2 regions of the Janthinobacterium sp. 61 genome follow, and region 1 is predicted to be linked to the other one. Evidence: predicted binding sites of a transcription regulator. Region 1 holds the regulator's gene; the other holds the start of a gene.

Region 1 (16,148 bases):
CTTTTATATCATCGGCACCGTCGCCGGCCCCCATCCTTACCCGATGATGGTGCGCGATTTCCAGTCCGTGATCGGCGAGGAATGCCTGGTGCAGATGCCGGAAATGACGGGTCGCCAACCTGATTACGTGGTGGCCTGCATCGGCGGCGGCTCGAATGCCATGGGCATCTTTTATCCGTATATCGACCAGAAGGATGTCAAACTGATCGGTGTGGAAGCGGCCGGTGAAGGATTGAATACGGGCAAGCACTCGGCCTCGCTGGCGGCCGGTTTCCCGGGCGTGCTGCATGGCAACCGCACCTATCTGCTGCAGGATGAAAACGGCCAGATCATCGAGACGCATTCCGTCTCGGCCGGCCTCGATTATCCCGGCGTCGGCCCGGAACACGCGTGGTTGAAGGATTTGGGCCGCGCGCAATACGTGTCGATCACCGATGACGAGGCCTTGCAGGCCTTCCACGACTGCTGCCATATCGAAGGCATCATCCCGGCGCTGGAATCGTCGCACGCGCTGGCCTATGCGGCCAAGCTGGCGGCCACCTTGCCGAAAGACCAGATCGTGCTGGCCAACCTGTCGGGCCGTGGCGACAAGGACATGCATACCGTGGCGGAGCGCATGGGATTGAATTTCAGTTAAACAACTGACAATCCCGGTATTGCGTAGGTCGGATTAGCGCGTCAGCGCGTAATCCGACATCCTCCACTGATAAAGAAAGCTCCCCATGTCCCGTATCGCCACCACCTTTGCCAACTTAAAATCGAACAACAAGACCGGCCTGGTCACCTTCATCACCGCCGGCGACCCCGGCCCTGACGCCACCGTGCCCCTGATGCATGCGCTTGTCGAGGGCGGCGCCGACATACTGGAACTGGGCGTGCCGTTTTCCGACCCCATGGCCGAAGGTCCCGTCATTCAGCGCGCCTGTGAGCGGGCCTTGAAATTCAATGTCGGCATCCACGATGTGTTCGCTTATGTGCGCCAGTTCCGTGAAACGAACCAGACGACGCCCGTGGTACTGATGGGTTATGCCAACCCCATCGAACGCATCGGCAGCGCCGCGTTTATTGATGCAGCGCAAGCGGCCGGCGCCGATGGCGCCATCGTCGTCGACTATCCCCCTGAGGAGTGCGAGCAATTCGCGGCCGCCATGCGCGCAGCGGGCCTCGACCTGATTTTCCTGCTGGCGCCCACCTCGACCGAAGAGCGCATCGCGCAAGTGGCCAAGGTTGGCGGCGGCTTCAGCTACTATGTGTCGCTCAAGGGCGTCACGGGAGCGGGCAACATTGATACGGAGCAGGTGGCGGAACGCCTTGCGGCCATCCGCCAGCATGTAAAATTACCCATCGGCGTGGGCTTCGGCATCCGCGATGGTGCCACGGCCAAGGCCGTTGCCAAGGTGGCCGATGCCGTCGTGATCGGCAGCCGCATCATCCAGGAGATTGAAAACGCCCCGCCAGGTGGCGCCGTCGATGCCGTGCGCAGCTTTACGGCAGGCATCCGCGCCGCACTGGACGCCTGAGCAAGCTTGCCGTTTACGCAAGATACGTTGACGGCAAAGTTCGACAGCCCGGCGATAAACGGCTACACTTCGGCCACTGATTTTCCTGTTATTGTGCAATAGATAAAATTTTTGGTGGCGCCCTACGGGGGTGTCGCCGTTTACCGTCTGCCGGGGGCGTCCACCGACGCTACCCCTACAAGGGCCCAAGGAGAAAATATGAGTTGGTTGGAAAAACTGCTGCCACCGCGCATACAGCGTTCTGATGCTGCCGCGCGCAAGACCATGCCGGAAGGCCTGTGGGTCAAGTGCCCATCGTGCGAAGCCGTGCTGTACCGTACGGATCTGGAATCGAATTTGCACGTGTGCCCGAAATGCGATCACCACATGCGCATCCGCGCGCGTGAACGCCTCGACAGCCTGCTCGACGCGGGCGGCCGCTATGAAATCGGCCAGGAAATCCTGCCTGTCGATACGCTGAAGTTCAAGGACAGCAAGAAATACCCGGACCGCCTGAAATCCGCCATGGAAGCGACGGGCGAGACGGATGCGATGGTCGTCATGGGCGGCGCCATCATGAGCCTGCCAGTGGTCGTGGCGTGCTTCGAATTCGAATTCATGGGCGGCTCCATGGGTTCCGTCGTGGGCGAGCGCTTCGTGCGCGGCGCACAAATCGCGCTGGAACAGAAGGTGCCGTTCATTTGCATCACCGCCACCGGTGGTGCGCGCATGCAGGAAGGTTTGCTGTCGCTCATGCAGATGGCGAAAACCACGGCCATGCTGACCAAGCTGTCGGAAAAGAAATTGCCATTCATCAGCGTGCTGACCGACCCGACCATGGGCGGCGTGTCCGCCTCGTTCGCCTTCATGGGCGACGTGGTGATTGCTGAACCGAAAGCGCTGATCGGCTTTGCCGGCCCGCGCGTGATTGAAAACACCGTGCGCGAAAAATTGCCGGAAGGCTTCCAGCGCGCCGAGTTCCTCGTCACCAAGGGCGCCGTCGACATGATCGTCGACCGCCGCAAGATGCGCGAAGAAATCGCCCGCTTGCTGGCCTTGCTGCAAAACCAGGCCGTCGAAGTCTTGGCGTAATCCGCCAGAGTAACAGGCCGGGCGGTGTCCTGCGGACCCGCCTGGTTGCCATGCCACACCATCTCCGCGCCTCGCGCACTGTCTCCTCATCAAGAAGTCTCCCATGCTCAAGCTCCCCACCACATTGCCGGACTGGCTCGCCATGCTGGAAACCCGCCATTCGGAAACCCAGATCAACATGGGCCTGGACCGCCTACAAGCCGTGAAGGCGCGCATGCAACTGGCTTTTACTTGCCCCGTGATCATGGTGGCGGGCACGAATGGCAAGGGTTCCACCTGCGCCATGCTGGAATCCGTACTGTTGCGTGCTGGCTACAAAGTGGGTCTGTACATCAAGCCGCATTTCCTCGACTTCAATGAGCGCGCGCGCGTGCTGGGCGAGATGGCCAGCGACGAACAGATCGTCGCCAGCTTCAATGCCGTCGAGGCCGTGCGCGGCGATACGCCGCTGACGTATTTCGAATTCACCACCCTGGCCATCCTGCATTTGCTGTCGCAGGCCAAGCTGGACGTGGCCATCCTGGAAGTGGGCCTGGGCGGGCGCCTCGATGCCGTCAACGTGATCGACGCCGATGTGGCCATCGTCACCAGCGTCGACATCGACCACACGGATTACCTGGGCGATACGCGCGAAGCGATCGGCTTTGAAAAGGCCGGTATTTTCCGTCCGGGCAAGGCGGCCATCTGCAGCGACCCCGTGCCGCCGCAATCCTTGATCGACCATGCCGAGGCCATCGGCGCGGATCTGTGGCTGATGGGCCGCGATTTCAACTATTCGGGCGACAAGCAGCAGTGGAACTACGGCGGGCGCGAGCAGCGCCGCAATTCGCTCGCGTATCCAAGCTTGCGTGGCGCCAACCAGATCCTGAACGCGACGGCCGTGCTGGCCGCGCTGGAAGTGCTGAAGCTGAAACTGCCCGTTGGCGCGCAGGAAGTACGTACGGGCCTGGTGACGGTGGAACTGCCGGGCCGCTTCCAGGTCTTGCCTGGCCGCCCCAGCGTCATCCTTGATGTCGCGCATAACCCGCACGCAGCTTCGGCGCTGAACCAGAACCTGGGCAATATGGGTTTCCACCCGTACACCTATGCCGTGTTCGGCTCCATGCAGGACAAGGATATCGATGGCGTGCTGGCCGCGATGAGCGAACACGTCGACCACTGGTGCCTGACGAGCCTGCCGTCGCCGCGCGCGGCGACTGCATCCGAGCTGGCCGCCAAGGTGCAGATCATGCTGGAAGATAAGCCCGACAGCAACGACCATACTGTGTCTATTTTCGATGATCCGGCACAAGCTTTTGCAAATGCGATGAGCCGGGCCGGTGAGAATGATAGAATTGTGGTCTTTGGTTCTTTCCTCACCGTCGCCGGCGTGATGAAGGCCAGAAAATCCTCACTTCACTGAAACGCACTCGACTGAAAATCACGCATGGGCTTGTTCTCGAAACTGTTTAAAAACAAGCAAGAATCCTCTGGCGAAGACAGCGGCTTTTATGTCCCTGGCGAAGCACAGTCGCCGACCCGCAAGCGCGCCGCCAACACCTCTGGTGGCGGTGGATCGCGCCGTGGCGGCAAAGAAGCGCCGGACCCGGTCTTGCCTGAAAAAAAGCGCGCACGCCGCCGCCTGGTCGGGGCCATTGCCCTGGCCCTGGGCGTGGCTGTGGGCTTGCCGATGCTGCTCGATTCCGAGCCGAAGGCGCCTTTCAACGATATCGCCATCGACATTCCCTCGAAAGAAAAGGCCGCTGCGCCTGCACCTGCGCCCGTGCCGGCTGTGCCCGCTCAGGCGGCTGCGCACAATGGCCTGGACCAGTCCGAGGAAATCATCGACTCTCCTCTGCCGCCTGCGGCCAGGCCTGCGCCGGCACCGGCAGCAGTACCGGCGCCCGTGCCGGCTGCCGTCCAGCCTGCGCCTGCCAAGCCGGCCTATGTGGAACCGAAACCCGAGCCCAAGCCTGAGCCCAAGCCGGTCAAGGTGGAGCCGAAACCAGAGCCGAAACACGAAGCCAAGCCGGAGCCGAAGCATGAGCTCAAGCCTGAACCCAAGCATGAGGTAAAAGCGGAAGCCAAGCCTGAGGCTAAGCCTGCCAAGCCGGCGCAATCTGCCGACGATGCGGCGCGCGCTATGGCGATTCTGGAAGGCAAGCCACTGGACAAGCCGCAAGAGAAAGCACAAGACAAGGCACACGACGCCGGCAGCGGCAAGTTCGTGGTGCAGGTGGCGGCGCTGGCGACGCAGGACAAGGTCGATGAATTGCAGGACAAGCTGCGCGAAGCGGGTATCAAGTCTTATACGCAGAAAGTCTCCAGCCCCGCGGGCGAGCGCATCCGCGTGCGCGTGGGACCGTTCGGCAGCCGCGATGACGCCGAAAAGACCCGCGCCAAGCTGCAAAAGCTGGGCCTGGGCGGCAGCCTGGTGCCGGCGTGATGTTGCAAGGCTGAACGGTCGTGACGATCTTCGATTACCTGGTGCTGTTCGTGCTGGTGACGTCCGTGCTGATCAGCATGATGCGCGGCCTGGTCAAGGAAATACTGTCATTGGTCAGCTGGATCGTGGCTTTCGTCATCGCCAACGCCTATGGCGCCACCTTGGCGAAATTCCTGCCGGAAGCCGTGCCGGGTGAAGCCGTCCGCCTGTTGCTGGCCTTCGTGGTGCTGTTCATCGGCGTGCGCATTTTGATGGGCTTGCTGTCCATGACGGTCGACGCACTGGTGAAGGTGACGGGCCTGAGCCTGGCCGACCGTACCCTGGGCAGCCTGTTCGGCGTGGCGCGGGGCCTGGTGATCGTGCTGACCACCGTCATCTTGTGTGGCATGACTTCCATACCACAGCAGTCATTCTGGAAAAATGCGCTGCTCAGCCCGCTCGCGGAACAGGGCGCGCGTGCCATCAAGCCTTATCTGCCTGCCGCATACGCGCAGCATGTGAAATTTTGAATTTTTTTTAAAATCAGTAGCACAGTTTAGGAGCACACCATGTGTGGCATCGTCGGCGTCGTTTCCCATCAACCTGTCAATCAATTGCTCTATGATGCATTGTTGCTCTTGCAACATCGCGGTCAGGACGCGGCAGGGATTGCGACCAATCACAGCAGTATGTTTTCCATGCACAAAGCCAATGGCCTCGTGCGTGACGTCTTCCGTACGCGCAACATGCGTTCGCTGCAAGGCACGACGGGCATCGGCCATTGCCGTTACCCGACGGCCGGTTCGTCGAGCGAAGAGGAAGCACAACCGTTTTATGTGAATGCGCCGTTCGGCATCACCCTGGCGCACAATGGCAACCTGACCAACTGGGAACAGTTGAAGCAGGAAATGTTCAAGAACGACCGCCGCCATATCAATACCGATTCCGATTCGGAAGTGCTGCTCAATGTGCTGGCGCATGAAATCCAGGAAGCCACAACGGGCCTGAACCTGGACCCGGAAGCCATCTTCAAGGCTATCACCGTGCTGAACCGCCGCGTCAAGGGCGGCTATGCTGCAGTGGCGCAAATTGCTGGCGTGGGCTTGCTGGCCTTCCGCGACCCGCACGGCATCCGTCCTTTGTGCCTGGGCATTAATGAAACGGAGCAAGGCCCCGAATACCTGATCGCCTCCGAATCCGTGGCCCTGGAAGGCATGGGCTTCCGCTTCGTGCGCGACATCGGTCCCGGCGAAGCCGTCTTCATCGATGCCGACAAGAAATTGCACAGCGCCCAGTGCGCCGACAACGCCAGCCTGAATCCGTGCGTGTTCGAATTCGTCTACCTGGCCCGTCCCGACTCCGTCATCGACGGTGCCTCGGTGTACGCCACGCGCCTGAAAATGGGTGAATACCTGGCTGAAAAGATCCGTGCCGAATTGCCTGACGTGCATATCGACGTGGTCATGCCGATTCCCGATTCCTCGCGTCCGGCCGCCATCCAGCTGGCCCTGGCGCTGAACCTGGAATACCGCGAAGGCTTCATCAAGAACCGCTACATCGGCCGCACCTTCATCATGCCGGGCCAGGCGGCGCGCAAGAAGTCCGTGCGCCAGAAGCTCAACGCGATTCCTTCCGAATTCAAGGATAAAGTGGTGTTGCTGGTCGACGACTCCATCGTGCGTGGCACCACCAGCCGGGAAATCGTGCAGATGGCGCGCGAAGCGGGCGCGACGAAGGTCATCTTCGCCTCGGCCGCGCCACCGGTGATCTACCCGAACGTGTATGGCATCGACATGCCGACGCGCGACGAATTGATCGCCTATGGCCGCACGACGGAAGAAGTATGCCGCGAAATCACGGCCGACTACTTGGTGTACCAGGATATCGGCGCGTTGAAGCAGGCGATTGCCGACGTCAACCCGGCACTGACGAACTTCGAGGCGTCGTGCTTCGATGGCGTGTATGTGACGGGCGACGTGTCGCAGGAATACCTGGACCGCCTGGAATATGCGCGCCACCATCCGAAGGCGGCAGCGCCGGAAGATACGCCACGTTCCCAGTTGAACCTGAACCTCGCCACCACCGAAGGGTGATGTGGAGCCCGGCTATGGCCGGGCTTTTTTTTATCTGATATTTCTTGCAGCCTTGCGCGCCACTTGATCATGAGCAACAACAAAAACTACGGCTTTACCACCACCATCCTGCATAACGACCGTCGCAAGGGCATCGAGCACGGCTCGCTGCACAAGCCTGTGCATACCTCCGTCGCGTTTGGCTATGGCGATGCACGCCAGCTGGCGTCCGTGTTCCAGGGCAAGGAGCCGGGCTTTCGCTATGGCCGCCAGGGTAACCCGACGGTGTCCGCGCTGGAAGACAAGGTCAACAAGATGGAAGATGGCGTGGCGACCCTGTGCTTCGCGACCGGCATGGGCGCCATTGGCGCCGTGGTGCAATCCTTGCTGCGCGCGGGCGACCATGTGGTGTCGTCGGCTTTTCTGTTTGGTAACACCAACAGCCTGTGGCAAACGGTGACGGGGCAGGGCATCGCCGTGTCCTTCGTCGATGCCACGGACGTGGCCAATGTGGCCGCCGCCATCACGCCGCAAACGCGGATTGTTTTCGTGGAAACCATCGCCAATCCGCGCACGCAGATCGCCGACCTGGCGAAGATCGGCGCGCTGTGCAAGGAGCGTGGCATCCTGTACATCGTCGATAATACGATGACCACGCCCTACCTGTTCCGCCCGAAAGCGGTGGGCGCGGGCCTGGTGGTCAATGCCTTGACGAAATCCATTGGCGGCCACGGCAATGCCCTGGGCGGCAGCTTGACGGACACGGGTGTATTCGACTGGACGCAGTACCCGAACATTTTCGACAATTATAAAAAGGCGGCGCCGGCGCAGTGGGGCATCGCGCAAATCCGCGCCAAGGCCTTGCGCGATTTCGGTGCCTCGCTGGGCCCGGAGGCGGCGCACCATATCGCCGTCGGCGCGGAAACAATGGCCTTGCGCATGGACCGTACCTGCTCGAACGCCCTGGCGCTGGCCACCATGTTGCAAGCGGACCCGCGCGTGGCGGCAGTGCATTACCCAGGCTTGTCCTCGCACCCGCAGCACGCGCTGGCGACGGACTTGTTCCGCAGCTATGGTTCGCTGTTCAGCTTTGAATTAAAAGATGGCATCGATTGCTTCGATTTCCTGAATCGCCTGAATCTGGCGATTCCGGCTAGCAACCTTGGTGACACGCGCACCCTGGTCATTCCCGTCGCCCACACGATCTTCTATGAGATGGGAGCCGAGCGCCGCGCCAGCATGGGCATCGCCGAATCGCTGATCCGCGTTTCCGTCGGGATCGAGGATGAGGCCGATCTGCTGGAAGACTTCCGTGGTGCGCTGGAGGGCTGAGAGCGGTGTTGGTGACTAGGCCATGTACCAGTTTTGAGGCAAACTAAAAACTGGGGTCAGACCCGGCGGGTCTGACCCCAGCACGCAACTTAATGCCAGCTGCGCATCAGTCCCACGGCCAGGCCTTCCAGGGCGAACTCATCTTCCGGCGATACGGTAATCACCTTGAAATCGGGGTTTTCCGGCAGCAGTTCGATGACGGAGCCCGTTTTCTTGTAGCGCTTGACGGTGACTTCGTCGCCGATGCGGGCCACGACGATCTGGCCGTTCTTGGCACTGTCGACCTTTTTGACGGCCAGTAAATCGCCATCCATGATGCCGGCGTCGCGCATGGACCAGCCGCGCACCTTCAGCAGGAAATCAGGCTTGGCCGAGAACAGGGCGGGGTCGACGTTGTAGCTCGCTTCCAGGTTTTCCTGCGCCAGGATGGGCGAACCGGCGGCTACTCGGCCGATCAGGGGCAGCGACATCAGCAGGGCTGCCGGCACTTTCGATGCCAGCGCATCGGCGGCCGCGCTCGCCGCCGCACCGATCAGGCGGATACCGCGCGAGGTGCCGGGCGAAATCTCGATCGCGCCCTTGCGGGCCAGGGCCTGCAAATGTTCTTCGGCCGCATTGGCCGATTTGAAACCCAGTTCATTGGCGATTTCGGCACGGGTTGGGGGAAAGCCCGTGTTTTCAATCGCGTCCTTGATCAGGTTCAGGATTTGTTCTTGTCGTGCTGTCAGCTTGATCATGAGCGGTGGGTGCATACTAAAATGCTGTCTATATGAACAGTCTGTATTTTTGTACAGTATCGTCCACTATGCAAGGGGATTTCCGTCTTTTCGGCGAATTTGGCAAGAAATACTTGTCCACAGGCGGAAAGCACGGTGGCGCACGGGCTTTTCGGGCGCTTGTGGAAGGAATGATTGAAACGTTTGCAAAAGGCGGTTATAATCTTCGGCTGACCTTCCCACACCCGTCTTGACGCCGGGGTGGGCGATTATCAATCCGACCTGAAGGAGTTTGCATGCGTCATTATGAAATAGTCTTTATCGTCCATCCGGACCAAAGCGAGCAAGTGCCCGCGATGATCGAACGCTACAAAGCCAGCGTAACCACCCGCGGCGGTTCGGTTCACCGCGTGGAAGATTGGGGCCGCCGTCAAATGGCTTACTCGATCCAAAAGCTGCCTAAAGCACACTACATCTGCCTGAACATCGAATGCGACAACGAGACCCTGGTCGAGTTGGAAACAGCATTCAAATTCAATGATGCCGTGTTGCGTCACCTGACCGTTAAAATGAAGAAAGCTGAAACAGCTCCTTCGCCGATGATGAAATCGGTACAACGCGAAGACGCGGCCAAAAGCCACCGCACCGAAGCACCAGCAGCCGCTCCAGCCGCAGCAGCAGCTTAATTCTTGACCAGGATCGTGCGCTGAACCAGCTACAAGTAACCGCCATCATTGCCGAGCGCGAAATATTGCGCTACACCCCGGCAGGGTTGCCGATTGTGAATGCAGTATTGCAGCACAGTTCGCAGCAGATGGAAGCAGGAATTGCCCGTTTGACCGAGTTTGATGTTGCCGCGCTAGCCGCTGGTGAAATATCAGGCAGGTTCAGCCAGGCAAGCTTGGGCGGGGTCTATCAGTTCACGGGTTTCCTGGCCAGGAAGAGCCGCAACAGCAAGAGTTTGGTGTTTCACATCATTGATTTTAGTGCAGTCACCCCGACTAGCGCATTTTAGATACAGGAGCCTGACATGGCATTCGGTAAAAAGTTCGACAAAAATAAGCTCAAGCTTAAAGAAAAACGCAAACAGCAAAACCCGTTGTTCAAACGCAAGAAGTTCTGCCGCTTCACCGCAGCTCACGTTGAGCAAGTCGACTACAAAGACGTCGACACGCTGAAAGACTTCGTCCAAGAAAACGGCAAGATCATGCCAGCACGCCTGACCGGTACCAAAGCGCACTACCAGCGCCAAGTTGACACCGCAATCAAGCGCGCTCGCTTCCTCGCGCTGCTGCCATACACCGATCTGCACCACGCTTAATCGGTCAGATATTCCTGGAGAAGAACTATGCAAATCATTCTGTTAGAAAAAGTTGTTAACGTCGGTAACCTCGGCGAAGTCGTCAAAGTCAAAGACGGTTACGCACGTAACTTCCTGATCCCGCAACGCCTGGCACGTCGTGCCACGGCAACCGCTGTGGCTGAATTCGAAGTCAAGCGCGCCGAACTGGAAAAAGCTGCTGCCGCCAAACTGGCCGCATCGCAAGCCCAGGGCGAAAAACTGAGCGGCCTGACCGTTCAAGTAGCTCAAAAAGCTGGTGTTGATGGCCGTCTGTTCGGTTCCGTCACCAACTTCGACATCGCTGAAGCGCTGACCAAGCAAGGTTTTGCTGTTGAAAAAGCACAAATCCGCATGCCTACCGGCCCGCTGAAGATCGTTGGCGAGCACAACGTTTCGGTTGCTCTGCACACCGACGTGGTCGTGGAAGTTGTTATCGCTGTCGTTCCAGACGCGAACGCGTAATCGTCTGCGGGCCTGGCCCGCAAGCGTTGCCGCACGATGAAAAGCCGGGTTCGCCCGGCTTTTTTGTGGCCTTTTTTTCGCTCAATTTCAGCCCTTTATTTTTGCCAGCACGCCGAAGCGGGTATAATTCGCGCCATGAACGCCCCCTCTGATCCGCAACTGGATTCCCTCCGTATTCCGCCGCATTCGATCGAAGCAGAACAATCCGTTATCGGTGGTCTGCTGCGCGACAATGCAGCATATGACCGCATCGCCGACTTCATGCATGCGGAGGATTTCTATCGCTATGACCATCGCATCATCTTCGAGCAAATCGTCAAGATGGTTAACGCTTCCAAGCCAGCCGATGTCATTACTGTTTTTGAAACCCTGACCCAGCTCGGCAAGGCCGATGACGTGGGCGGACTTGCTTACCTGAACGCCATGGCGCAAAACACGCCATCGGCCGCGAACATCCGGCGCTATGCCGAGATCGTGCGCGACCGCGGCGTGCTGCGCAAACTCATCACCGTCGCCGACGATATCTCCGGCACGGCCTTCAGCCCGCAAGGCAAGGAAGTCAAGCAGATGCTTGACGAGGCCGAGTCGAAGATTTTCGCCATCGCCGAAGAAGGCGCGCGCGGCGCCCAGGGCTGGACCGCGATCCAGCCCCTGCTGACGCAAGTAGTCGAGCGCATCGACGAACTGTACAGCCGCGACAACCAGAGTGAAATCACGGGCGTGCCCACTGGTTTCATCGACCTCGACCGCATGACCTCCGGTCTGCAGCCGGGCGACCTGGTGATCGTGGCGGGTCGTCCTTCGATGGGCAAGACGGCGTTTTCCGTCAACATCGGCGAAAATGTGGCCATCGACAGCGGCTTGCCCGTGGCCGTGTTCTCGATGGAGATGGGCGGCGCTCAGTTGGCCATGCGTATGCTCGGCTCCGTCGGGCAGCTTGACCAGCACCGTCTGCGCACGGGCCGCCTGAACGACGAAGACTGGCCGCGCCTGACGAATGCGATTCAAAAGATGAACGACGCGCAGTTGTACATCGATGAAACGCCGGCCTTGAATTCCATCGAATTGCGTGCCCGCTCGCGCCGTTTGTCGCGTCAATGCGGCAAGCTGGGCCTGATCATCGTCGATTACTTGCAGCTGATGTCGGCCAATACGCCGGGCGACAACCGCGCCACGGAGATTTCCGAGATTTCACGGGGCTTGAAAGGCCTGGCGAAAGAACTCGGTTGCCCCGTGATCGCGTTGTCCCAGCTGAACCGCTCGCTGGAACAACGCCCGAACAAGCGTCCCGTGATGTCGGACTTGCGCGAATCGGGCGCTATTGAGCAGGATGCCGACGTCATCCTGTTCATTTACCGTGACGAAGTGTATAACCCCGACTCGCCAGACAAGGGAACGGCCGAAATCATCATCGGTAAACAACGTAACGGTCCAATCGGCAGCATCCGCCTCACCTTCATGGGGCAGTACACCAAATTTGGCAATTACAGTGGTGGCCTGGCGCTTTACCAAGGCGACTAAGACTCAGCAGCACTGGCAATTCCATTGGCCGCCCCCGACAACGGGGCGGCTTTCTGTAGTAAATAACACGACTCAATGCTTAACGGAGAATGACATGTTTGGACGCTTGATGCCCACTGAGGGCAAGTTTTTTGAATTGTTTAACCAGCACGCGGAACTGTGCGTCAAGGGCGCCAAAGAAATGCTCGGCCTGATGACCAATTTCGATGACCTGGAAAACCGCGTGCATGCGATCGAAAGCATCGAGAAACAGGCGGACAAAGTCACTTACGCCACCGTCGAAATGCTGCACAAGACCTTCATCACGCCGATCGATCGTGACGACATCCATCAGCTGATCACGCGCCAGGACGACATCCTCGACCTGCTGGAAGACGCGGCGCAGACCGTCTCGCTGTACGACCTGAAAGCCGTCACACCGGAAGCCAAGCGCCTGGCCGAACTGGTGCTGGCCTGTACCGAGAAGGTGCGCGACGCCGTCGCCATGCTGCATAACATGGACAACTCGCGCAAGATCGTCGCCATCTGCGAAGAGATCGACCGCCTGGAATCGGATGCCGATCACGTGATGCGCGCCGCCATGTCCAAGCTGTTCCGCGATGAACCGGACGTGCGCAACCTGATCAAGCTGAAAGCGATCTACGAAATTCTGGAAACCGTGACCGACCGTTGCGAAGATGTGTCCAATATTATCGAAGGCATCATCGTCGAAAACGCGTAAGCGTTGGGCATGTCCTGAACCAGAATCAGAAAAGAAACTACAATGACCATACAAATCAGCATCTACGTGCTAGGCCTGTTGATCGTCCTCGCGCTGCTGTTTGACTTCATGAACGGCTTCCACGATGCCGCCAACGCGATCGCCACGGTGGTCTCGACGGGCGTGTTGAAGCCGCAGACCGCGGTTGCCATGGCCGCCACGTTCAACTTCGTCGCCATTTTCGTGTTCCACCAGCTGACCGTGGCTGCCACGGTGGGCAAGGGCACGATTGACCCGTCAGTGATCGACCAGTACGTGATCTTCGGCGCGCTGATGGGCGCCATCTTCTGGAATTTGTTTACCTGGTATTACGGCATTCCATCGTCGTCTTCGCACGCGCTGATCGGCGGCCTGGTAGGCGCCGCCGTCGCCAAGTCGGGCACGGGCGCGCTGGTCGCGGCCGGCCTGTGGAAAACGGTGGCCTTCATCGTGATCGCACCCGTGCTGGGCTTTGTGTTCGGCTCCATCATGATGCTGCTCGTGTCCTGGATTTTCGTGCGTTCCACGCCGCGCAAGGTCGACAAGTGGTTCCGCCGTCTGCAACTGGCGTCGGCGGCAGCCTACAGCCTGGGCCATGGCGGCAATGATGCACAAAAGACCATCGGTATCATCTGGATGCTGTTGATCGCCGCCGGCTACTCGAATGCGGCCGACGCCATGCCGCCGCTGTGGGTCATCATCTCGTGCTACACGGCCATCAGCTTCGGCACGCTGTTCGGCGGCTGGCGTATCGTCAAGACCATGGGCCAGAAGATCACCAAGCTCAAACCCGTAGGCGGCTTCTGCGCCGAAACGGGTGGTGCGATCACGCTGTTCGTCTCGACGGCGCTGGGCATTCCCGTGTCGACCACGCACACCATTACGGGCGCCATCGTCGGCGTCGGCTCGGCGCAGAAAATGTCGGCCGTGCGCTGGGGTGTCGCAGGCAACATCGTCTGGGCATGGATCTTCACGATTCCTGCCTCCGCTTTCGTGGCGGCGGTTGCATGGTGGATTGGCCACCATATTATGTAATGGATAGCCAACGCCAGTAAAAAGGGAGCCTTGCGGCTCCCTTTTTTTATGCGCCGGCCAGTTCCACCGTCAGCCCCTCGTAGGCGAGGAACACCTGCAGGCCATTGAGGCGGCTCGCATAACGGCCCATCACGTCGGCAAAGACGGCTTCCAGCTGCTCGTCGCTGCGGGTCGGTTCGTGGTGGGTGCAGTACAGGCGCCGCACGCCGCAGCGCAGGGCCAGGTCGAGGGCGGCGTCGAAGGTGCCATGGCCCCAGCCCTGCTTGCCCGGATACTCCTCGCGCGTGTAGGAGCAATCCATGATCAGCGCGTCAACGCCGGCGACCACGGCGTCGATGCCAGCCTGGCGCTGCGCATTGCGTGCCGCGCAGGGCGCATGCTCGGCATGGCCGGGCGGATGCAGGTTGTAGAAGGGTTCGTGGTCACCGCTGAAAAACAGCGCGGCGCCGCCGCAGTCGATACGGTAGCCGAGGTTGACGACAGGGTGGTTCATTTCCGCGCCGCGCACGTGCGCGCCGCCCACCTCGACGGCTTCGCCGGGCGCCAGCGTGCGGTACTCGATGCAAGCCGCCATGGCCGCTTCGCTGACGGGGAAATAGCTGTTTTGCAGCTGTACCGCCATCACGTGCTCGATGCCTCGTCCGGCGACGGCATCGTGCGCGCCATGCAGGCGCATGCGGTTGCCGGCCACGAACAGGGGGCTAAACATGGGCAAGCCGTGGATGTGATCCCAGTGGCTGTGCGTGATGAAGACGTGCGCGTCGACCGGCACGCCGGGCGGCAGTTGCTGCGCCAGCGAGAAGATGCCGCTGCCCGCATCGAGAATGATCAGGCTATCGTTGTCGGTGCGTACTTCGATGCATGTGGTGTTGCCGCCATAGCGCGCCGTGCGCGGGCCGGGGGAGGGGATGGAGCCGCGCACGCCCCTGAACGTGAATTTCATTCAGTACCTTGTTACGGTGTAATTATTGTTGATTCTATTCTAATTAATGAGATTGGCGGCAACATTTATGCGTGTTGCGATACGGCAAGTTATTTCATTTTGTTGTAACTAAGTAATGTACAGTGTGCAGGGTGGCCGTTACACTGGCGCTTGCAGAATTCCCTTTCCTTACCTGATTGTCATCAACATGCCTCAGTTGCACCCTGAGAAAATCGCCCACAGACTGGAGCAATTGACTGAACTCAGTGTCGCGCTCGGCCATAGCCTGGGCGGCGAGGGACACGATATCGGCGCGCTGTTGCAGCGCATCGTGCTGCTGGCAAAAAGCATGAGCGGCGCCGATGGCGCCACCCTGTACCGGCCCATGGCCGATCGCCGCCAACTGGCATTCGACATCTCCGTCAACGACAGCCTGGGCATCGCGCAGGGGGGCGACATGGGCTTGCCGGGCGTGCCCCTGTTCGATGGCGCCGGCCAGCCTAACCTGGCATCGGTGGCTGCGTACGCTGCGAACATGCGCCGCAGCGTGAATATCACCGACGTGTACCGTGATGAGGGCTTCAATTTTTCCGGCATGCGCGAGTTTGACCGTCACCACGGCTACCACACGCAATCGATCCTGACGGTGCCCATGAGCGATCACGAGGGCGATTTGATCGGCGTGCTGCAACTGGTCAATGCCAAGGATGGGGAGACGGGGCAGGTGCGTGCCTTTTCCTCCACCGACCAGCGCTTCATCGAGGCGCTGGCCGCGCAGGCGGGTGTGGCGCTGACCAATCAGCTGCTCATTTTGCAACTGGAAGAGCTGCTGGAATCGCTCGTTACCCTGATCAATATCGGCATCGACGAAAAGTCGCCCTACACGGGCCGTCATTGCCAGTTCGTGCCCGAGCTGACGATGCTGCTGGCCGACGCCGCGCACGCCACGCAAACGGGGCCGCTGGCCGATTTCCGGCTCAGCGACAATGAGCGCAAGCAATTGTGGCTGGCC
Region 2 (16,148 bases), 950 kb from region 1:
AGCGGCGTTTTCATCTGGTGCGCGGCATCGGCGATGAAGCGTTTCTGCATGTCGATCGACAGAGATAGCCGCGCCAGCATCTCGTTGAGCGAACCGACCAGCGGCGTGATTTCCTCGGGCACCTGGCCCGATTCGATGGGGGAGAGATCGTCGGGCGGCCGGGCGCGTATGCGTTCCTGCAATTGCGCCAGCGGCGACAGGCCGCGCGCCAGGGCAAACCAGACCAGGGCCAGGATCACGGGCAGGATGATGAACTGCGGCAAGATCACGCCCTTGATGATTTCATTGGCCAGCTGGGCCCGCTTTTCCAGCGTCTCGGCCACTTGCACCAGCATGCGGCGCGGTTCGTCGTCGGTGCTGTACGGCATGTCGAGATAGCTGAACGCCACGCGCACGGGCGTGCCATGGATGGTGTCGTTGCGAAACAGCACCATGCCGCTGCGGTATTTATCGGGGTCCTGCGGCGGCGGCAAGTCGCGGTCGCCGTCGAGGTATTCGCCGTGCCCGCCCACCACCAGGTAATACAGGGTGTCGACATCGTCGCCGCGCAGGAAGTCGCGGCCCTTGCTGTTGCCGTTCTTGTCCGGCACGCGGCGCAGCATCGCGCCGTCGGCTTGCTTGACCTGCTGCGTCAGCACCGTCACGCTGTCTTCCAGCGCGTGGTCGAACGGTTGATTGGCGATGCCCTTGGCCACCAGATAGGTGATGGCGATGCTCATCGGCCACAGCAGCAGCAAGGGCGCCAGCATCCAGTCGAGAATTTCGCCGAACAGCGAATGCTCGATGGTGTCATCCTGCTCCGTGGTGGGCGGCTCGAACCAGTCGTCGTCGTCCGCCTCGTCCGCTGGCGCCTCGCGCGGCTTCACTTGCTGGCGGGGCCGCTGGCCGGGCCTGCCGCCTCGCTCGCTTCGGCGTTCAGGCGCGCCGCTTCCGAGTATTTTTCCAGGCAATAGCCGAGACCGCGCACGGTGGCGATGCGCACGCCGCCCACCTCGATCTTCTTGCGCAGGCGGTGCACATACACTTCGATGGCGTTGTTCGATACCTCTTCGCCCCATTCGCACAGGTGGTCGACCAGTTGCTCTTTCGAGACGAGGCGGCCGGTGCGACCCAGCAGGATTTCCAGCAAGCCCAGTTCGCGCGCCGACAGGTCGAGCATCTGGTCGTTGATGTAGGCGCTGCGCCCCACCTGGTCGTAGCTGAGCGGGCCGTGCTTGATGACGGTGGCGCCGCCGCCAGCGCCGCGGCGCGTCAGGGCGCGCACTCTTGCCTCCAGTTCCGACAGCGCGAACGGCTTGGCCATATAATCATCGGCACCCAGGTCGAGGCCATTGACGCGTTGTTCGATGGAATCGGCGGCCGTCAGGATCAGCACCGGCAGCAGCGAGGCGCGCGCGCGCAGCCGGCGCAGCACTTCCAGGCCAGACATCTTCGGCAGGCCCAGGTCGAGGATCAGCAGGTCGAATTCCTGGGTGGACAGGGCCGTATCGGCCTCCTGGCCGGTCTTGACGTAGTCGATCGCATAACCGGACTGGCGCAGCGAGCGGGTCAGGCCATCGGCCAGCACGCTGTCATCTTCGGCAAGTAAAATACGCATGGTGAACTTCCTATGCTTGCAACATCAGGACATCTGAAGTCTGTATTGTGTTTCATTTTCCGCAAGGTGGATAGTTTTTGTGAAAAACAGGGTTGTATTGATCTGTTTCAAAACAAATCTACGTTCCGCTTGCATTGATCACTGTTTTTTTATACAGTACTGTCTGTATAAAGAATTTAACCCACTGGCGCTATCGCAGGCTGCACGGTTCACGTAGATGCGTCACGTGAATCTGCAACTGTAGAACGGCTGAAAGAACATATGGACGATAAAAAAGCTGTAGTACCCGCATCGGAAAAAGCCAAGGCGCTCGCCGCCGCACTGGCGCAGATCGAGAAGCAGTTTGGCAAAGGTTCGGTCATGCGCATGGATGCCAGCGCGGTGATCGAAGAAGTGCAAGTCGTGTCGACAGGTTCGCTCGGCCTCGATATCGCGCTGGGCGTGGGCGGCTTGCCGCGCGGCCGCGTGGTGGAAATCTACGGTCCGGAATCGTCAGGTAAAACCACGCTGACCCTGCAAACCATTGCTGAAATGCAAAAACTGGGTGGCACTTGCGCCTTTATCGATGCCGAGCACGCGCTCGACGTCGGTTACGCGCAAAAGCTGGGCGTGAATTTGCATGAATTGCTGATCTCGCAACCGGACACGGGCGAGCAGGCTCTGGAAATCTGCGACGCCCTCGTGCGTTCGGGCAGCGTCGACCTGGTCGTCATCGACTCCGTGGCAGCACTGACGCCACGCGCCGAGATCGAAGGCGACATGGGCGATTCCCTGCCAGGCTTGCAAGCGCGCTTGATGTCGCAAGCCCTGCGTAAATTGACCGGTTCCATCAACCGCACGAATACCCTGGTCATCTTCATCAACCAGATCCGCATGAAGATCGGCGTGATGTTCGGCAGTCCGGAAACGACCACTGGCGGCAATGCCCTGAAATTCTACGCCTCCGTGCGCCTCGATATCCGCCGCACCGGCTCGATCAAGTCGGGCGACGAAGTGATCGGCAACGAAACCAAGGTCAAGGTCGTCAAGAACAAGATCGCGCCACCGTTCAAGGAAGCGCACTTCGACATCCTGTACGGCGCCGGCACCTCGCGCGAAGGCGAAATCCTGGACCTGGGCTCGGATGCCAAGATCGTGGAAAAATCCGGTTCGTGGTACAGCTACAACGGCGAACGCATCGGCCAGGGCAAGGACAACGCCCGTGCCTTCCTGCAAGAGCGTCCGGCGCTGGCCCGCGAAATCGAAAACAAGGTCCGCGCTTCGCTGGGCGTGCGCGAACTGCCACCGCTGGCTGCTGAAAAGCCGGAAAAAGCGGATAAAGCCGCCGACAAGGCTGCCAAGGCTGCGGAAGCCAAGGCAGAGTAGGTCGGATTAGCGCGGCAAAGCCGCGCGTAATCCGACAACACCACAGACGTCAACAATGTTGTCGGATTACGGCCCAAGGGGCCTAATCCGACCTACGCATGGCTTGCCGCAAGGTAGGGCCCTGATCGCCGTCCCGCGCTGTTGCGCCGGGCGGCGATTGTGTTTGGGTGCTGTGATCGTGGAATGAAAGACAAGGTGGGTGTATGGCTGCAGTACAACTAAGCCTGAAGGGCAGGGCGCTACGCTTTTTGTCGATGCGTGAACACAGCCGCATGGAATTGCGGCGCAAGCTGCAGCGGCATGCGCAGGAAGGCGACGATGTGGAAGCCTTGCTCGACAGCCTGGAACAGGCCAACTGGCTCTCGCAGGAGCGTTTTTCCGAATCGCTGATCCACCGCCGCTCGGCCCGTTTCGGCAATAGCCGCATCATGGCGGAATTGCAAAGCCATGGCATTGCCGGCGAGGCGCTGCAGGAACTCAAGGCGGGCCTGGCCGAAGGCGAGACCGCCCGCGCCTGCGAAGTATGGCGTCGCAAATTCGGTGAAGTGGCGCAGGATGCCGAACAGCGCAACAAGCAGGTACGCTTCCTGATGCAGCGCGGCTTTTCGCAGCGCGCCGTGCAGGTGGCCTTGAAGGGGCTGGAGCCCGAGGACGACTAGGCGGCGACTGGCGCGGTTCTGTCTGCTTCCACGCGCGCCTGTGTGTTGCCGGCATACCCGCCCAGGCCGCGCTGTGTTCCTTCTACAACAAGTCCGCACGATGTCCCGTTTGCTCGGGCAGGCGGGCCTTGCTGTTTGCCATTATTTTCTTTGCAAGGATCTTTCTTCGGTCATCGTCCTGTCAGACCGGCGGCAGATTGTTGCGCTGCACGTGGCGAGCGTTGCCAGCGCTGTGCGATATCGGTGCGGTGGTGGCAACTGGATGCGGTTCACGCTCCCAGGCGCGCATATCAATCATCACTGAATGTGATAACTACGTAAATTTTCATGTGTTCTCCTTATGCTTTGAAATGTTTTTATCGAAGCAATGAAAAATTATGTTGCGGCGCAACCAGCGCCCAATGTGCTACACTTTTAGGGTTTTTGCGGCGCCGCAGGTGCGGTTGCTGTTCGTAGAAGCTGCGAACGGCGTGCTTTATGCACATGGCTGCTTACTAAATTATGGCCGCGCAAGCGGCATCGGTCTTATGCCCCTGTCAACTCCTGTATCCCGGCGCGCCCTACGGCACTCCCGCGTTATCGACGTCCAAGCGTATGTGCGCGACGACGGCCTGTGGGATATTGACGCCCGAATTACCGATATCAAAAGCTATGACGCGATGCTGGCCTCCGGCCCCCGCCCCGCTGGCACTCCCCTGCATGACCTCCACTTGCGCATTACCGTCGATCACGAACTGACCATCGTCGAGGCCGAAGCTGCCTCCGATGCCGTGCCCTATCCCGGTTTTTGCGATACCATCGGCCCCGCTTACACGGCGCTGATCGGTTTGAATTTATTGAAGAATTTCCGCCGCGACTTGAAACAGCGCCTGGCGGGAATCGCCGGCTGTACCCATTTGACCGAACTGGCGCAAGTCTTGCCGACTGCGACGGTTCAGGCATTTGCCGGCGATGTCTGGTCGACCCGCGACGGTGAGAATGCTGATTTGCCGCATGAAAAGCCGTTTCAACTCGACAAATGCCACGCCCTGCGCACCGATGGCGGGGCGGTTGCACAGTATTACCCGCGCTGGGTAGCCAAAGCGTGACCCCGGCGCTGTTTTTCCTGTTTTTTTTGCACCACTAACCGTATTTTTACAAATCAGTATCAGAAGGGAAGCCAGCATGAAAATCCATGAGTATCAAGCCAAAGAAATCCTCCGGCAGTATGGAGTGACGGTACCACGCGGTATTCCGTGCATGTCCGTCGACGAAGCCGTCAAGGCTGCGGAAACCCTGGGCGGTCCGGTATGGGTCGTTAAGGCGCAGATCCACGCAGGTGGTCGCGGCAAGGGCGGCGGCGTGAAAGTGGCAAAATCGATCGAACAGGTCAAGCAATACGCTGACCAGATCATGGGCATGCAGCTGATCACGCACCAGACCAGCGCCGAAGGCCAAAAAGTCAACCGCCTGCTGGTGGAAGAAGGCGCCGACATCAAACAAGAACTGTACGTTTCGCTGGTCACCGACCGCGTCACCCAGAAAATCGTTCTGATGGCTTCGTCCGAAGGCGGCATGGACATCGAAGAAGTGGCCGAGAGCCACCCTGAGAAGATCCATCACGTCACCATCGATCCAGGCGTAGGCCTGACCGATGCCCAGGCAGACGACATCGCGACCAAAATCGGCGTGCCTGCCGGTTCCATCGCCGACGCCCGCGTCAACCTGCAAGGCTTGTACAAAGCATACTGGGAAACCGACTGCTCGCTGGCCGAAATCAATCCGCTGATCGTCACCGGCAGCGGCAAGGTCATCGCCCTGGACGCCAAGTTCAACTTTGACCCGAACGCCCTGTTCCGTCATCCGGAAATCGTCGCCCTGCGCGATCTGGACGAAGAAGATCCAGCTGAAATCGAAGCGTCGAAATTCGACCTGGCTTACATTTCGCTCGACGGCAACATCGGTTGCCTGGTGAACGGCGCCGGCCTGGCCATGGCCACCATGGACACCATCAAGCTGTTCGGCGGCGAGCCAGCCAACTTCCTGGACGTCGGCGGCGGCGCCACGGCAGAAAAAGTGACCGAAGCGTTCAAGATCATGCTGAAAAACCCAGGCCTGAAAGCCATCCTGGTGAACATTTTCGGCGGCATCATGCGTTGCGACGTGATCGCTGAAGGCGTCATCGCCGCGGTGAAAGCCGTCTCGCTGAACGTACCGCTGGTCGTGCGCATGAAGGGCACCAACGAAGACCTGGGCAAAAAGATGCTGGCCGATTCCGGTCTGCCTATCATCGCAGCCGACACCATGGAAGATGCAGCAAAGAGCGTCGTTGCCGCCGCTGCTGGTCAAGCTTAATTAAGGAATCAACATGTCCATTCTGATCAATAAAGATACCAAAGTCGTAACCCAAGGGATCACCGGCAAGACCGGCCAGTTCCACACCCGCGGTTGCCGCGACTACGCGAACGGCAAAGCTGCCTTCGTGGCAGGCGTGAACCCGAAGAAAGCCGGCGAAGACTTCGAAGGCATTCCAATTTTCGCTAACGTCACCGAAGCGAAAAAAGAAACCGGCGCCAACGTGTCCGTGATCTACGTGCCGCCAGCAGGCGCGGCAGCGGCGATCTGGGAAGCTGTTGAAGCTGAAATGGATCTGGCCATTTGCATCACCGAAGGCATTCCTGTGCGTGACATGATGGCCCTGAAAGACCGCATGGCTAAAGCCAACAGCAAAACCTTGCTGCTGGGCCCTAACTGCCCAGGCTTGATCACGCCAGATGAAATCAAGATCGGCATCATGCCAGGCCACATCCATAAAAAAGGCCGCATCGGCGTGGTATCGCGTTCGGGTACCCTGACCTATGAAGCAGTGGGTCAGCTGACCGCACTGGGCCTGGGCCAATCGTCGGCAGTCGGCATCGGCGGCGACCCTATCAACGGTCTGAAGCACATCGACATCATGAAGATGTTCAATGATGATCCAGATACCGACGCGGTCATCATGATCGGCGAAATCGGCGGTCCGGACGAAGCCAACGCTGCGTATTGGATCAAAGACAACATGAAAAAACCGGTCGTTGGCTTCATCGCTGGCGTGACCGCTCCTCCAGGCAAGCGCATGGGCCACGCTGGCGCGCTGATCTCGGGCGGTGCCGATACGGCACAAGCCAAGCTGGAAATCATGGAAGCTTGCGGCATCACCGTGACCAAAAACCCGTCGGAAATGGCGCGTCTGCTGAAAGCCATGCTGTAATTCCAGCCTGGTTCACGCAGTACAAAAAAGGAGCTTCGGCTCCTTTTTTTTTGTCCGCAAGACAGGCCGCTTCCCGGCCTGGGCCGACGGCGCTGGTCCGAACCTGCCCAAAAGTGTCGCTTTTCTTTCCACGTGTACCGCCGCTGCCCGGGCGCGCTGCTGGCATGGCGCTTGCACCGTGCACGGCACGAGCATGTGGACAATGGGAGGAGACGATGCGCGCGCAGAGCGGATTTACCCTGATAGAGCTGATGATCGTGGTGGCTATCGCCGGCATCCTGGCGGCCGTGGCCATTCCCCAGTACGGCGACTATACGATGCGGGCCAAGGTCAGCAACGTGCTGGCGGCCGCTGCGCCCCTGAAGACAGCCGTGGCCCTGTGCGTGCAGGAAAACGGCGGCTTGGCGACCGCTTGCAGCACTCCCACCGAAGCCGTGCCCAGCGCCATCCCCGTGTTTAGCCCGACGCGCGAAGTGTCCGGCGCCAAGGTCGACAAGGGCAATATCGCGCTGACCCTGGCGGGCGATCTGGGCAGCGGCATGGGCGGCCAGACGGTGACCATGGAGTTGCAGCTCGGTAGCAGCAGCCTGAGCTGGTTCAACAGCACCAGCGTGACGAATGCGGCGGCCAGGGAAGCCATCACCCGGAACAATATTCCCAAGGTGGTGGCGACCCAGTGAGCGTCGCCTGCCGCGCCAGTGTCAGACGATTTTTTGCCGGTCCGCGATCAGCGCTTCATAAGTCAGGTTTTGCAGCAGGGTGTAGTGTGTGGGTTCCAGGTCGATGAATTGCACGCCATACGTATAGATTTCGGCGACGTCGGTCGCATGGCCATTCGATGGCTTGCCCACGCTGACGTTCTGGATGCGCGCGCGCGTGTTGACGCGCATCTGATGCTTGTTCGGCTGCACCAGCAGGGTAAAGCTGAGCGCTACACCCTCGTCGTCTGGCGTGAGCATGCTGGGCGCCTCGATCAGTGCCCCTGAGACGCTGAGGTTGACGATGAAGACGGGCACGGGCGCCACGTCGCGGTAACTCAGCTGCGCCGGAATGTCCACTTTCACGCGCATGGCCGTGCGCAGGCTGGTGCCCTGGATGGCGTCGGGAAAGCTCAGGTGCACATAATTGAGGGGGCGACCGAAGATGCGCAGCACGCTGCAGGCAAACGAACACACGGTGACCCCGGAAAACACGCGGATGGTCAGCTTGTCGCCCTCGTTGAGCACGATGGCGGCGCCGTTTTCCATGGGAATCTTGACGATCAGGTACTCGTCTTTCACGTAGCCGATCAGTGTCGAGAAATGCTGGATGGGCTTGATGGTGCGGTGCGTGATGAACTGGATGCGTCCCCCCACCTGCAGATTCATCGCCTCGAATTCGAAGTCCTGGAGCTTGCTTTCCGCGGTGGGCTTGTTGCTTGTCATGCGATACTCATCTTGATATTGTCGGTTCGCAGTATGCATGATTTCTTGATGAAAAAGCACTTATATCAATGAAATTCAACTTGGCATTGAAAAATGCCACGCACGCATGCCGGGGCGTGATTCTGCCTTTACAATTACGTCAATATTGATGAATGTGAATCTTATGGCACGCAGCTATTTCTGGACGATGTTGTTGTTGATCCTGCATCAGGTCGATGCTGCCTACTGGCGCGAATGGGAAATGTTCCATGTGCCGGGCGGCATCCAGGGTTTCCTGGTATTTAATCTGGCAGCGATTGCCCTGGTGGTGGCCGGTTACCGGCATGTGCTGCTGAGCACCACACGGGCGGGTCTGTATGCGGGCGTGTGCGCCGCGCTGGGCGTGGGCACGTGTCTGATCCATGCCGGCTTCGCGCTGGCGGGGCTGGAGCAATTCCACCTGCCCCTGTCCGTGGCCATCATCGTGCTGTGCCTGGCCAGTGCCGTCTGGCTGCTGTGCGACTTGCGCCGCGTCCAGGGCCAGCTGGCGCGCCAGGCGGCATAATTACACCTCGGCGTGCCAATCGCCCGACTTGCCGCCATGCTTTTCCAGCACGCGCACGTTGGTCATGACCATGCCCCGGTCGACGGCCTTGCACATATCATAAATTGTCAGCAAGCCGATTTGCACGGCAGTGAGCGCTTCCATTTCCACGCCCGTCTTGCCGGTGGTATCGACTTGGGCGCGGCAGTGCACGCTGTTGGCCGCTACCTCCACTTCGAAGTCGACGGTGACGCGTGTCAATGCCAGCGGGTGGCACAGGGGAATCAGGTCGCTGGTGCGCTTGGCGCCCATGATGGCGGCGATACGGGCGATGCCCAGCACGTCGCCTTTCTTGGCGTTGCCGGAAATAATCAATGCCAGGGTGGCGGGCTGCATGCGGATGGTGCCGGCGGCCACTGCGCTGCGGCGCGTGTCTTCCTTGGCACCCACGTCCACCATATGGGCCTGGCCCGTGGCGTCGAAATGGGTCAATTCCCCGGTGGGGGCTTGCTTGTCTGCTGTTGTCATGGCGTCAAAATAGGTGAGGAGTGGAGATGCGGCACGCCGGGCCACGACGTCATGCCACTGGCGTGGCGCATGCTTGTCGCGTGGGAATGGGCGCCGCTAACAAGGTATGATAGCACCCGTGAATTCAAAAACTACCCTTCCGATCGTACTTGAAAACGCCGGTGCGGCATGGTTGCGCGGCTCCCGGCGCGCATCCGCGCTGCTTGCATTGTGGCTGGCGGCGCCGTTTGCGCTGGCGCAGACCTATACGTCCGCGCCGACGGCGCCGGCCCCCAGTGTGGCGGCCAAGACGGCCGGCAGCTGGACGCCGCTGGCCGTGCCGCCAGCGCCAAACTTGCCGAACCTGGGCGATACCTCGCGCGATGACCTGTCGCCGGCGATGGAGCGCAAGATCGGCGAGGAAATCATGCGCGGCATCCGCGGCGACCGCGACTACCTCGACGACGCTCCCTTGCTGGAATACCTGAATACCTTTGGCAACGCCCTCGTGGCGGCGCGACCCAGCGTGCGCGGGGAAACAAATTACGACTATTTCTTCTTTGCCGTGCGTGATCCCCAATTGAACGCGTTTGCCTTGCCCGGCGGCTTCATCGGCGTCCATTCGGCGCTGGTGCTGGCGGCGCAAACGGAGGCGGAACTGGCATCCGTGCTGTCGCACGAGATCGGCCACGTGGCGCAGCGCCATATCGCACGCATGCTGGGCCAGCAGCGCCAGGATGCCTTGATGCCGCTGGCGGCCATGCTGCTGGCGGCGCTGGCATCGCGCGCGGGCGGCGATGTGGCGCTGGGCGTGTTTGCCGCCGGCCAGGGCCTGGCCATCCAGCGCCAGCTCAATTTTGGCCGCGACGCCGAACGCGAGGCGGACCGCATCGGTTTCCAGATCATGGGCGAAGCCGGCTTCGACACCACCGGCATGGTGGCCTTCTTCGGCCGCATGCAGGCGGCCAGCCGTTCGTACAGCGACCTGATGCCCGCCTATCTGCAGACCCACCCGCTGACGACGGAGCGCATCGCCGACATCCAGGCGCGCATCCGCGAGCAGCCTTACAAGCAGCGTCCTGACAGCCTGAGTTTTCACCTGGCCCGCGCCCGTGCCCGCGTGCTGCAGGATGAAAGCGTGCAAGGGTTGTTGAATGCCAAGGCGGTGTTCAAGACGCAGCTTGAGCAGCAAAGCCGCTTCCAGGTGGTGGCCGCCCATTACGGCTTGTCCTTTGTCGCCGTCAAGCAGGGCAAGCCGGCCGAGGCGCAGAAGGAACTCGACGCGGCCAATGCCGCCCTGCACCGGCCGGCCGGGCCGAATGTGTTTACTTCGGGTGGCACGCAGGGTCCCAATTCGCTGCTGGCGGCGATGGCGCTGGAAGTGCTGCTGATGCCGGCGCAGAAGAAGGAGGTGGCGCAGCAAGCCCTGAAGGCGGCCGATGCGGCGCGCCAGCAGTTTCCCCTCTCGCGTGGCATTGCCCACCAGTATGCGGAAGCGTTGATGGCTGCCAGCAAGCTGGAGCAGGCTACCTTGTACCTGCGCGACCAGGTGCAGCTCTACAAGGAAGAGCCGGAACTGTATGACTTATTGGCGAAATCGTATGCGGACCAGGGCAAAATGACTTTGCAGCACATGGCGCTGGCCGAATCCTACGTGCTGCAGGGCGCCACCATGGCCGCGCTGGACCAGCTGACGATCGCCCGTAAATCGACGGACGCGACTTTCTATGACCAGGCCGTGATCGATGCGCGCGAGCGTGAACTGCAGGAAAAGCGCCGTGAACAGATCAAGGACCAGAAGGGCTAGTGCTTATTCGGCTTGCGGCGCGCGCTGGAAGCCGAAGGTTTGCGGCACGCTGGCGTAGGCCAGCGGCTGCACGGCAATCTCCTTGCCGTCATGCAACAACACCAGGTTTCCCTGAGCATTTTCCAGCCAGGCCAGCAGGGCCTCGTCTCCGGCCACCTGTCCGTCGACGCGCAGCGACGGCAGCACATGCGCCATGTCGCGGTCATCGACCTGCGCCACGCTGTCGCCCTGGCGCAGGATCAGCGCGCCGTTGTCGCACAGATAGGCGGCATCGATGGCCGCCAGCGGCGCGCCTGTCTGCAAGATGAAACCGTGCTGCGGATCGCTGCGGGCGATATACGGCGTCGCTTCCAGGTTCAGGTAGACGCGCTGCGGGCCATTCTGGAAAAACCAGCAGCCGCGTTCGTCATGGTCGTAATTACGGTTGATAAATCCCAACAGGGCCACGTGGGCGATCTTGTCACCCGGCAGTTGTTGCTGTTGCGCCTGCTGGTCGCGCATGCGCCAGTTGCCGCGGGCGTCCAGGCCCAGCCAACCGTAGCAGTGGGGCACGTTGGGCCATTTGGCCAGCGCCTGTTTGACGAGTTCATCCATGTGTAGCGTTTTCCGTGTGCGTTTGCAAGCTAGCAGCGTGACAGCTTTGTGGTGCCGATGGCGCCGTGTTGCCGCCTTCAAAAAAATGCATCAAGCGCTGCGGCAGCCAGCGTGTACTTCCCGGCAACTTGCCTGCGGCAAAGCCGACATGGCCGCCGTGGCGGGGATACTCGAGCATGACCTGCGGCGCTGCTCGGCGCGGCAAGTAGCGCCCGGGCAGGAAGGGATCATTTTGCGCATTCAGCACCAGGGTCGGCACGGTGATGTCCTGCAAGACGTGCTTGGCGCTTGCGCGGTGCCAGTAATCGTCGGCGTCGCGGTAGCCATGCAGGGGCGCCGTGACGACATTGTCGAAGGCGTGCAAGTCGCGCGCGGCCAGCATGGCATCGCGCGCAAACAGGCCGGGAAACTGCTCCAGCTTGGCCAGGCATTTGGGCTTGAGCGTGTTCAGGAACATGCGCGTGTAGAGCCGGTTGGCGCCCGAAGACAGGGCCTTGCCCCCTTGCGCCAGATCAAGGGGGGCGGACACGGCTGCGGCCGCATCGATGAAATCGGCCTGGTGCTGCGACTGGCCCAGCCAGCACAGCAGGGCGTTGCCGCCCAGGGACACGCCTGCCGCGTAAAACTTGCCTGTTGCGCGCGGGCGCAGGCGCTGCACGATCCAGTCCACTTCCTGCGCATCGCCCGAGTGGTAAAAGCGGGGTGCCAGGTTGGCTACGCCCGAGCAGCCGCGGAAATGCGGCACGGCGCCCGACCAGCCGCGCGCCGCCACCTCGGCCATCAGGGCGCGCGCGTAGTGGCTGCTTGATGAACCTTCCAGCCCATGGAACAGCACCACGAAGGGCTGGCCCGGCTGGCCGTCGACCAGGTCGACGTCGACGAAATCGCCATCGGGCGCTTGCCAGCGTTCGCGGCGGAAGGCCACGGCCGGCTTGGCGAGACACACGGCCGGGTAAATCGTCTGCGCGTGGCCGCCAGGTAGCCAGAGTGGCGCGGTATAGGACAAAGGGAAAGTCATCAGTGCAGGATCTGCGCTCCCGTGGCGTCGGCCGGCGCACCGCCGGGGGCAACGGAGGCGTGGTGCAGGACGATGCGCCAGCCGCGCGGCGTTTTCACGTACACGTTCGTGGCCAGCAGGTGCGCCGGACCGCCTTCCTCCTGGGTGACGCCTTCGACCACAGTGTGCACGGAGCTCATCAGATTGTGCGTTTCATGCAGCTGCGTGGGCACGATGTGCAGGCCGCCGCCCGCCAAAATGGTTTCCCACGAGGCGCGGATGGCGGCATGGCCGATCAGGCGCGCGCCGCCCGGGTGGATGCAGACGACCTCTTCATCGTCGGCCCACAGCGCCATCAGCGCTTCGAGGTCGGCGCGGTGCAAGGCATCGTAGAATGCCGCTTCGACTTCGGCGGCGCTGCCATTGAGTTCTTTCAGACGTTTCATGACGACTCCGGCTTGAGCGGTATACAAGACACTCAGAGGTGCAAATGAAAACGGCGCGCTGGAGGCGCGCCGCTGGGCAGTTTAATGATGGCCGGCGCTGGCGCCTTCCTTCAGGGTATACGCCGTGCCGCAGTAGGGGCACTTGGCGATACCGTCCTTGTTGAATTCCAGAAACACGCGCGGATGCGACGACCACAGCGGCATGGCCGGGTTAGGGCAGTGGGCTGGCAAGTCTTTACCGTCAAGTTCGACCGCTGGCTGGGTGGTTTTTGTCATCTTGTCATGCTCCGTGAGGCTGTATGGATGGAAGTCGGCTGCTGCCAAAAGTACGATTTTAACGGATTCAGGCAGACAGCAAAAATCATGGCTAAAATGGCGGCTCGATTATCTGCGGCTGCGGCGCGGTTTTTTTGTGGAAATATGGCAGCTGCAGCGCCACACTGACTGGATTTGCCTTGCTGGTATCACCGTTGCGTAGCACTACTGCGCGCACCACTGTTGTGCAGTTACCACACTCCGTCTGCCGGAGTCCCGCGTGAGCGCCGTCATGGCCGACAAGGACGACGGCCTGCTGAAGGATGCCTGGCGCGCCGGCCTGAAACTGGGTGCGCCCAGCATGCTGGGCATTGCCGCCTGGGGCATGGTGGTGGGCGTGGCCATGGTGAAAAGCGGCTTGACGGTGACGCAGGCGGTGGCGATGACCCTGTTTGTTTTTGCCGGCTCGGCCCAGCTCGCCTCCCTGCCCCTGCTGGCCGCGCACGCGCCCGTGTGGGTGATCTTCGCCACGGCCCTCGTTGTCAATTTGCGTTTTGTTATCTTTTCCGTGTTGCTCGCGCCCCATTTCGCCCATCTGCCGTGGCGCCAGCGCTTTGCGCTCGGCTATGTGGCGGGCGACATCACCGTGGGCCTGTTCCTGCAGCGCTACCCCCATGAAACGCCGGACCCGGCCAAGCTGCCCTTCCTCAAGGGGCTGGTTTACCCCAACTGGCTTGCCTGGCAAATCGGTTCCTTCATCGGCATCTTGCTGGGCGCTGTCGTGCCGGTCGAATGGGGGCTGGGTTTTGCGGGCACCCTGGCGATCCTGTGCGTGACGGTGCCGCTGATCCTCAGCCGCGCCGCCCTGTGCGGCGTGCTGGTGGCGGGCACGGTAGCCGTGCTGGCCTTCAGCCTGCCGTATAAACTGGGCTTGCTGCTGGCCGTGCTGGTGGGCATGGTCAGCGCCATGGCCGTGGAAGAATTGACAGAAAAATGGACAAAACGCCATGTTTGACGGCATAGACTGGGGCAGGAGCGACGTGTGGATCGCCATCGCCGTGCTGGTGGTGGCCACGGCCGCCACGCGCAGCACCTTCTGGCTGATCGGCCATCACATCAGCATTCCGCGCCGCGTGGGCGAGATGCTGCGCTATGCGCCGGCCTGCGCGCTGGCGGCCATCATCGCGCCCGACCTGCTGATGGACGGGCAGCAAGTACACTTTGAATTATCGAATTTGAAACTCTTGTCGGGTATTGCCGCCACGCTCTTTTTTGTGATCCGCCGCAATATGCTGCAAACCATTGTGTTTGGCATGCTGGTTTTCACGGGCTTGCGACTGTTGCATGTTTTTCAGTAAAGCAGGACAAATCGGGGATGTGCGCTGGGCATTGCGGTAAAATAGCGCACTTCCTTCCACTCGTCATCTGGATCGCCATGTCAGCTGTTCTCAACTTCATCCGTCTGCAAGATTTGATCGACCAAAATGCACTGCAAGGCAAGCGCGTGTTTATCCGCGCCGACCTGAACGTCCCGCAAGATGACAGTGGCAAGATCACCGAAGACACGCGCATCCGCGCCTCGGTGCCGGCCATCCGCGCCGCCCTCGACGCTGGCGCCTTTGTCATGGTGACGTCGCACCTGGGACGTCCGGCGGAAGGCGAGTTCAAACCGGCTGACAGCCTGGCGCCAGTGGCTGCCCGCCTGTCCGAGCTGCTGGGCCAGGAAGTCGCACTGAAACAAGACTGGGTCGATGGCGCCGGCCTGGAAAACACGGCTGCCGGCCAGGTGGTCCTGCTGGAAAACGTGCGCGTGAACAAGGGCGAAAAGAAAAACAGCGATGAGCTGGCGCAAAAAATGGCCAAGCTGTGCGATATCTACGTCAATGACGCGTTCGGCACGGCCCACCGCGCGGAAGCATCCACGCATGGCATCGCCAAGTTTGCCCCCATCGCCTGCGCCGGACCTCTGCTGGCCGCCGAACTCGATGCGCTGGGCAAAGCTTTGCACGCACCTGCCCGTCCCTTGCTGGCAATTGTTGCTGGTTCGAAAGTATCGAGCAAGCTGACCATCCTGAAAGCCCTGTCCGACAAGGTCGATAATCTGATCGTCGGCGGCGGCATCGCCAACACCTTCATGAAAGCTGTCGGCTTGAACGTGGGCAAGTCGCTGGTGGAAGCGGAGCTCGTCGAAGAAGCCAAGGCCATCATCGAGATCATGGCCAAGCGCGGCGCGCAAGTGCCGATTCCTGTCGATGTCGTGTGCGCCAAGGAGTTTTCGCCTACGGCCGCTGCCACCGTCAAGGACGTGGCCGATGTGGCGGACGACGACATGATCCTCGATATTGGCCCGAAAACGGCCGCCTTGCTGGCACAGCAGATCGCCGCCGCCGGCACCATCGTGTGGAACGGTCCCGTGGGCGTGTTCGAATTCGACCAGTTCGGCAACGGCACCAAGACCCTGGCGCTGGCCATTGCCGAATCGAAAGCATTTTCCATCGCTGGCGGTGGCGACACCCTCGCGGCGATTGCCAAATACGACATTACCGATAAAATCAGCTATATCTCGACGGGCGGCGGCGCTTTCCTGGAGTTCCTGGAAGGCAAGACTTTGCCGGCCGTGGAAATTCTCATGCAGCGCGCTGCTTAATTCGGCAGCAGTCAGCATTTCAGTACCAAGCGCAGCCTGACCGCTGCGCTTTTACCTTGCCGGGCGGCGCAGCCGCCAGGTCTTGCTCAGCTAGCGTC

Evidence for each region. The regulator LexA, encoded in region 1, represses DNA repair genes until DNA is damaged. The targets are predictions, from matches to a motif close to ACTGTATNNNNATACAGT.
Region 2: the regulator LexA is predicted to act here: its motif matches at 1,738-1,755, upstream of recA (recombinase RecA).

The regions. Positions count from the first base shown of each region.
Region 1 covers NZ_PJMQ01000001.1:2,883,663-2,899,810, reverse strand. The annotation lists gene trpB (tryptophan synthase subunit beta) at 1-637, shown strand, start outside; gene trpA (tryptophan synthase subunit alpha) at 723-1,520, shown strand; gene accD (acetyl-CoA carboxylase, carboxyltransferase subunit beta) at 1,719-2,591, shown strand; gene folC (bifunctional tetrahydrofolate synthase/dihydrofolate synthase) at 2,695-3,993, shown strand; gene CLU92_RS13275 (SPOR domain-containing protein) at 4,018-5,016, shown strand; gene CLU92_RS13270 (CvpA family protein) at 5,037-5,525, shown strand; gene purF (amidophosphoribosyltransferase) at 5,565-7,088, shown strand; gene CLU92_RS13260 (cystathionine gamma-synthase family protein) at 7,158-8,399, shown strand; gene lexA (transcriptional repressor LexA) at 8,489-9,136, opposite strand; gene rpsF (30S ribosomal protein S6) at 9,412-9,801, shown strand; gene priB (primosomal replication protein N) at 9,822-10,130, shown strand; gene rpsR (30S ribosomal protein S18) at 10,146-10,436, shown strand; gene rplI (50S ribosomal protein L9) at 10,464-10,919, shown strand; gene CLU92_RS13230 (replicative DNA helicase) at 11,055-12,440, shown strand; gene CLU92_RS13225 (DUF47 domain-containing protein) at 12,535-13,161, shown strand; gene CLU92_RS13220 (inorganic phosphate transporter) at 13,204-14,214, shown strand; gene CLU92_RS13215 (MBL fold metallo-hydrolase) at 14,261-15,157, opposite strand; gene CLU92_RS13210 (HD family phosphohydrolase) at 15,345-16,148, shown strand, end outside.
Region 2 covers NZ_PJMQ01000001.1:3,834,775-3,850,922, reverse strand. The annotation lists gene CLU92_RS17550 (sensor histidine kinase) at 1-866, opposite strand, end outside; gene CLU92_RS17545 (response regulator transcription factor) at 863-1,597, opposite strand; gene recA (recombinase RecA) at 1,859-2,962, shown strand; gene recX (recombination regulator RecX) at 3,166-3,621, shown strand; gene CLU92_RS17530 (DUF2889 domain-containing protein) at 4,149-4,709, shown strand; gene sucC (ADP-forming succinate--CoA ligase subunit beta) at 4,786-5,955, shown strand; gene sucD (succinate--CoA ligase subunit alpha) at 5,969-6,850, shown strand; gene CLU92_RS17515 (pilin) at 7,066-7,530, shown strand; gene CLU92_RS17510 (flagellar brake protein) at 7,552-8,274, opposite strand; gene CLU92_RS17505 (DUF6713 family protein) at 8,438-8,818, shown strand; gene moaC (cyclic pyranopterin monophosphate synthase MoaC) at 8,819-9,325, opposite strand; gene CLU92_RS17495 (M48 family metalloprotease) at 9,534-11,111, shown strand; gene CLU92_RS17490 (DUF2946 family protein) at 11,115-11,705, opposite strand; gene CLU92_RS17485 (YheT family hydrolase) at 11,698-12,723, opposite strand; gene CLU92_RS17480 (nuclear transport factor 2 family protein) at 12,723-13,148, opposite strand; gene CLU92_RS17475 (zinc-finger domain-containing protein) at 13,230-13,424, opposite strand; gene CLU92_RS17470 (AzlC family ABC transporter permease) at 13,696-14,418, shown strand; gene CLU92_RS17465 (AzlD domain-containing protein) at 14,411-14,761, shown strand; gene CLU92_RS17460 (phosphoglycerate kinase) at 14,839-16,050, shown strand.